DNA from 2 places in the Achromobacter sp. MFA1 R4 genome. Region 2 is predicted to be linked to the other one. Evidence: predicted binding sites of a transcription regulator. Region 2 holds the regulator's gene; the other holds the start of a gene.
What was found. The regulator FliA, encoded in region 2, starts transcription of late flagellar genes. The targets are predictions, from matches to a motif close to CTAAAGTTTNNNNNNNNNNNGCCGNTA.

Region 1 (3,414 bases), 930 kb from region 2:
CATCACGCCGATGTTCTCGGCGTACGTGGTGACGCCCGTGCCGCCCACCGCGCCCGAGACCATCGTGGCGACGCCGTCGCCGACGAACGCCCGGCCCAGGTAACGGTCCAGGTCCTGTCCCGTCATGGCGCTGACGGCTTTGACGTGGCCCAGGTTTTCGGCCACCAGGATGATGGCGACCGGCACGATCAGGCCCATGGCCTCGGCCTTGAAAACCGGCGCGGAAAATTTCGGCAGGCCGAACCACGCGGCCGCGGAAACTGCCGAGAAGTCGATGGGCTTGCCCAGACCCAGCCCATTGGCCAGGACCGCGTACACGACGCAGGCGAGGATCAGGCCGACGAGGATCAGCAGGCGTTGCACCATGCCGCGCGTATAGACGGCAATGCCGCCGACGCACACGATCGTCACGATCGCCATGACACTGTCAAAGCCCGAGGCGCCCATGGCGCCCTTGGCGGCGATGGGCGCGAGATTCAGGCCGATGACGGCGACGACCGCGCCCGTCACGACGGGGGGCATGAGGGTGTCGATCCAGTTGGCGCCGCCGCCCGCGCGGGCGTTGACGATCCAGACGATCACCCCGATCAGCGTATAGGCCAGGCCGCAGGCGATGATCGCGCCCAGGGCCACCCCGATATTGGCATTCGCCCCCGCGCCGGCGTAGCCGGTCACCGCGATGACGCCGCCGATGAACGCGAAGCTGGAACCCAGGTAGCTGGGCACGCGACCGCCGACGAAGAGAAAGAAGATCAGCGTGCCAATGCCCGACATGAGGATCGCGACGTTGGGGTCGAATCCCATGAGCAACGGCGCCAGGACGGTCGAACCGAACATCGCGACGACGTGCTGGGCGCCCATGGCCACGTTCTTGGGCCAGGAAAGCCGTTCGTCGGGCGCGATGATGACGCCGGGCTCGGCATCATCTGCCAGGCGCCAGCGCGGAAAGTAGGAATTGGACATGGATTCCCCGGGGGATGGTACGGATTAGGGTTTCGGACTGCGAGCGGGCGCCAGTGTAAAGGGGGCCATCGAGACCGGGCAACGTTTAAGTTTCGGGCTCCGGTTGCCGTATTAATGGAAAACCCGAAATCCCGACGCAACAGGAGCAGTCATGGCGATCAACAGCATCAGCGGCACGTCCCGGATCGGCAGCCTTGCCGACCTGTGGGCCGAGAAGATCCAGGCCAACAAGGAAGCCAAGAACGCGTCCGGCCAGGACGCCGTGTCCGTGACCGATGAGGGCAAGATCCGCGTCAACAACCCGGGCGCCGCCAAGGTCGCCAACGCGCAGGCGACCGAAGAAACCGACAACGAAGACGAATACACCCGCCAGATCAAGGAGTTGCAGAAGCAGCTCAAACGCATCATGGATCAGATCGCCAAGGTCCAGGCGAGCGGCATGTCGGCCGAGATGAAGGCGCAGCAGGTCATGGCGCTCAATGCCCAGGCGGTGCAGATCCAGGGCCAGATCACGAAGGTCCTGGCGCAGCAGGCGCGCGCGGCCCAGGGCGGCGTGTCCGCCACTGCCTGACCGGGACCCGCACGGCGGCGCCATCCCTGATGGCGCGCATCAAAATTTCTGATTGGACGCTGGTGGGACCAGCCGGTACTGTCTCCAGACAAATCTAAAACCACGGAGACAAACCATGCACGCTATGCGCACAGCCCTGGCCGGGGCGCTGCTGGCCGCCTGCACGGCGCCGGCCCTGGCCGGCACCGTCACGGTGATCACGTCGTTCCCCAAGGATCTGACCCAGGCCTACAAGACCGCGTTCGAGAAAGCCAACCCGGGCATCACCCTGGAAATCCTGAACAAGAACACCGTGTCGGGCATTGCGTACGTGCGCGAAACGCCGGCCGGGCAGCGCCCCGAGGTGTTCTGGGCCAGCGCGCCGGATGCGTTCGAAGTGCTGGGCCGCGACAAGCTGCTGGCCAGGTCGGCCGACGTGGCGAACAAGGACGTGCCGGACAAGATCGGCAGCTACCCCATCAACGACCCGGGCGGCATGTACCTGGGCCAGGCGCTGGCGGGCTACGGCATCATCTACAACACCCGCTACATCGCGGCGCACAAGATCCCGGCGCCCGCCGAATGGAAGGATCTGCTGTCGCCAAAGTGGTTCGGCCACGTCGGCATCACCTCGCCGTCGCGCTCGGGCACGATGCACCTGACGGTCGAGACCATCCTGCAGGGCGAAGGCTGGGATGAGGGCTGGCGCACGCTGCTGCGCATGTCCGGCAACAGCAGCGCCGTGACCGAGCGGTCTTTCGGCGTGCCCGACGGCGTGAACAACGGCCAGTTCGGCGCGGGCCCGGTGATCGACTTTTTTGGCCTGTCGAGCAAGTATTCCAAGTTCCCGGTCGAGTTCGTCTACCCGTCCGAGACGGCCATCGTCCCGGCCAATATTGCGCTGATCGAGGGCGCGAAGAACACCGAGGAAGGCAAGAAGTTCATCGCCTTCACCCTGAGCCAGGCCGGCCAGGAGCTGCTGCTGGAGCCGAAGATCTCGCGCCTGCCGGTGCTGCCGTATTCGGCGCTGGCCGGCAAGATCCCGCCGGGCTATCCCGATCCGGCGGAAATCGCCAAGCGCAGCAAGGTGCATTTCGATGCCGACCTGTCGCAGTCGCGCTATTACGTCGTGCAGTCCCTGTATGACCAGACCGTCACGTTCCGGCTGAAGGAATTGCAGGCGGCCACCAAGGCCATCTACGAAGCCGAGGCCAAGCTGGGTGACAAGGCCAAGACCGGCAAGGCGGCCGAACTGCTGGACCAGGCGCGCAAGCTGGCCTGGGCGCCGCTGATCGACAGCAAGAAGGCAGCCGACCCCGCCTTCCTGGCGATCTTCGCCGGCAACAAGAAGGACGCCGCCGTCAACCAGCAGATCACGCAGCTCGAAGGCGAGTGGAATGGCCGCGCGCGCGCCAACTACGAAGAAGCCGTAAAGCTCGCACGGCAGGCCGCCGCGCTCTGATCGGCAGCGTGGAGCGCGGTGGGCGGGCGTGACCCGCCCGCCGCGTTTCGCGCCGCTTTCCTGGCAAACGATTTCGGGAATCTCGATGAATCATTCGGGCCACTCGCGCCTGCCCGCCGGCCCCGTCATGGCGGCGCTGCTGGTGTTGGGCTTTCTGCTGCTGTTTCTGCTCGTGCCCGTGGGCACGGTGTTTCACAGCGCCTTCGTCAACGCCGACGGCAGCTTCACCACCGGCCACTTCGGGGCTTTCTTCAACCAGCCGCTGATGCGGGAAGCGTTCTTCAACAGCCTGTACGTGGCGGGCTGGTCCGCGCTGCTGGCGTCGCTGATCGCGGTGCCGCTGGCGTACTTCACGGTGCGCTTCGACTTTCGCGGGGCGCTGCTGATCCAGACGCTCGGGGTGCTGCCGCTCATCATGCCGCCCTTCGTCGGCGCGGTG
Region 2 (3,414 bases):
TAACAATCAACACAACGGGCCCCTGCCAACGAAGTCTATAACTTGCGTCAATGATCCCCTGTCCCCCCTGCCCCAAAAAGGCGGGTTAGGGGGTGTTTTCCAGGGCTTTTGATGTATTTGGACGCCCGATCAGGCCGGCGCGACGGTCGCGGCGGGTGCGGGACGGCTACCCGCCCGCGCCTTGGCCGCCGCGCGCGTCTTGCCCGCACGGGGTGGCGGCCGGCAGATGGCGCACACAAAATCCGACTGGGGATCATGGGCATGGGCGATGAAGTGGCCGCCGCATTGACGGCACGCCGATAGCTGCAGCATGCCGCTGTCGAAGAATCGCACCAGCATCCACGCCCGGGTGAAGCTGAGGACAGGCTCACCGGAATCCGTGGCTTCCTGCCCCGCGTTTTCGAGATACAGGCGATAGGCGTCGATGGTGGCGCGTATGCCTTTGCTGGTGGTGCGCGTATTCAGGAACGAATACACGTTATAGAAGAGCGACGAGTGGATGTTCGGGAGCCAGGTCATGAACCAGTCAACCGAAAAAGGCAGCATGCCCTTGGGTGGCGAGCAGCCGCGGATTTCGCGATACAGGCGGGCGAGGCGATCGTGGCTGAGGCTGGTTTCAGCCTCCAGCACCTGAAGGCGCGCGCCCAGGGTGATCATGGAACTGGCAAGCAGAATGTCGTCCGCTTCCTGGGAAACGCTCTTGGAGGCCATGACAGGTGTGTCCGAGTGGGATTCTCAGGCCGTCAGGCCAGTTCTTCGACGGGTTGTTTGGCGAGCAGGATGGTTGCATGCGCTTGCTGCAGCGCACCACCCAACACGTCGTGGGTCAGCGCGGACAGCAGGCTGTAATCGTCGAAACGGAAACGGCACAGCAGCGAGCTGGAGCTGGCCAGCTTCACGAGCTGCGCGGGCGACAGGCGCATGAGGATGTCAGCGACCTCGTTGCTGAAACCCAGTCGGAACATCGATGCCGCGTAATCATCACGCAACATCCGCTGAGCCAGTAACAGATATGACAGATTCACTTCGCGAATATCTGCCAGCAAAGAATTTTCTACTTGTTGCACGCCGTACTCCCTATCCCTATCCCACCCGAGGGGCTTGATTACCGATAGCGCAGGCAACGTCTGTTACCTGTTCGCTCGCTGCATCCTGTTTTAATGCGAAATGTATCATTTGTTCGCAATTTAAGTAAAATTTACCACAGGTCATGTCATTTTCTATGACTTATATGACAAATCTTTGTTGATGTTGCGCAACGTGCCTTTCTAGATACACCTTGACATAGAAGTTCGTGACAAATTTTCGTCAATTTGCCAAATAAGCATTCAAAAAGTTGCGTACTTCCTGAAATGAAAGGCCCTCGAGTGCCGACAATGGCATCTTGCCGACGCTTCAGATTCGTCCGCTTTACCGTAGCCGCGCTTGTCGACAATGTCGCAAATTGACAACAACGACCGCGCTTCACGATGGACTCCGCCAGAATTCCCGCAATGCCCCACGCAGATGACAGCCTGGTCGAATATGCGCCACTAGTTCGGAAGCTGGCCCTGCAATTGCTTGCCCGGCTTCCCGCGAGCGTTGAACTCGACGACCTGATACAAGCCGGCATGATCGGCCTGCTCGACGCCGTCCGCCGCTACCAGGAAACCGCGGACGCCCAATTCGAGACCTACGCCACGACCCGCATTCGTGGCGCGATGCTGGATGAATTGCGCGGCCAGGATTGGCTGCCACGCAGCGTGCGCACCAAGGCACGCAAGATTGAACAGGCAATCCAGCTTCTTGAACAGCGTTTAATGCGAGCGCCCACCGAGACCGAGATCGCCGCCCAGCTCGACATCCCGCTGAGCGATTACCAGACGCTCCTGCACGACGCGCAAGGCGTGCAGATCGTCCATTACGAAGATTTCACGACCGAACCCGACTCGTCTTCCAGCCAGGCCGACTGGTCCGCCACCCTGAATCACGGCTCGGCGGGCGGCAACCCGCTGGACGCGCTGCTGGCCGGGGATTTCCGCCAGGCGTTGGTCCACGCGATCGATGCCCTGCCCGACCGCGAAAAGCTGCTGCTGTCGCTGTGCTACGAGCAGGGGCTGAACCTGAAGGAAATTGGGGCGATCATGAATGTGACCGAGGCGCGGGTTTGTCAGCTGCGGTCGCAGGCAACGGCGCGGATCCGGGCGAGGTTGAAGGATCAGGCCTGGCAGGAGTTGCCGGTTGAGGGGCAGATCGCGCAGATCATCTAAGGACGGCCGTCACACGCGCTGACGACCGCCCTGCATGCCGGAATCCCCTGCAATTCCGGCGCTATTCCCCGCATTTGCAGCCCGACGCCGCTGCTAGGCTATCGCCACCATTCATCTAGGTACCGACGGTTTCCGCAATGTCGCCGGTACAGCCCTCCTTCCGCCCTGGAATCCGTTATGAATCAAACAGACGACATCGTGCAGGCGCTTTCCGACGCCTACGACGAAACGCCATACGAATCCTATGCCTTCCCGCTGACCGCGCCTGGCCATTTGCGCGCCGTCGCCTCGCTGTACGGATTGCAGGCGCCCGCCATCGAAACGGCGCGCATCCTGGAACTGGGTTGCGCGGCCGGCGGCAACCTGCTGCCCTTTGCAGCCGCCCATCCGGGCGCGCACGCCACGGGCGTCGACCTGTCGGCGCAGCAGGTCGAATCCGGGCAGGCCGTCATCAAAGCCATGGGGCTGAAGAATATCGACTTGCGCGCGATGAGCATCACCGACATCAGCAAGGATTTCGGTCAGTTCGATTACATCATCGTGCACGGGGTATTCAGCTGGGTGCCGCCGGTCGTCCGGGACGCCATCCTGCGCGTGTGCCGCGAAAACCTTTCGCCCAACGGCATCGCGTACATCAGCTACAACACCTATCCAGGCTGGAAGGCGTCAGACGTGGTGCGCGATGCCATGATTCTGAACAGCCACGGCGCCCAAACCGCGCAGGAACGCCTGTCGCGCGCGAAAGACATGCTGAGCATGCTGGAAAATGGGCTTGCCGAGGGCAATCCGCTGCGCTCCGCGCTGCAACACGCGGCCCGCCAATTGCGCAGGCATTCCGACTATTACCTGGTTCACGAATATCTGGAAGCGGTTAATTCGCCCTGCTATTTCCTGGAGTTTGCGGCGGCGGCGCAGCAAGCTGGCCTGGCTTATCTGACGGACGCAGAACCGCAATCCTGCATGGCCAGCAATTATGGAAACAATGTTGCCGTCCTGCATAACGCGCTTTCGGCCGACGCGCCCAAGGAAATGCGCGAGCAATATCTGGACTTCGCGGTGGGACGCCAGTTCCGCAAGAGCTTGCTCGTCCACCAGGAACGCGCACCGGAGATTCTGGAAACGCCTGAAGTCAATGTGTTCGAGAAAATGCACTTCGGCGCGAATC

Region 1: BXA00_RS02325 (FlxA-like family protein) is a predicted target of FliA. The motif match lies at 1,049-1,075, and genes of this name have one in related genera.

The regions. Positions count from the first base shown of each region.
Region 1 covers NZ_LT707065.1:508,227-511,640, forward strand. Annotated here, with positions in the region: gene BXA00_RS02320 (solute carrier family 23 protein) at 1-963, opposite strand, end outside; gene BXA00_RS02325 (FlxA-like family protein) at 1,115-1,534, shown strand; gene BXA00_RS02330 (ABC transporter substrate-binding protein) at 1,650-2,975, shown strand; gene BXA00_RS02335 (iron ABC transporter permease) at 3,061-3,414, shown strand, end outside.
Region 2 covers NZ_LT707065.1:5,804,458-5,807,871, forward strand. Annotated here, with positions in the region: gene motA (flagellar motor stator protein MotA) at 1-13, opposite strand, end outside; gene flhC (flagellar transcriptional regulator FlhC) at 130-711, opposite strand; gene flhD (flagellar transcriptional regulator FlhD) at 744-1,067, opposite strand; gene BXA00_RS26635 (RNA polymerase sigma factor FliA) at 1,494-2,249, shown strand; gene BXA00_RS26640 (methyltransferase regulatory domain-containing protein) at 2,427-3,414, shown strand, end outside.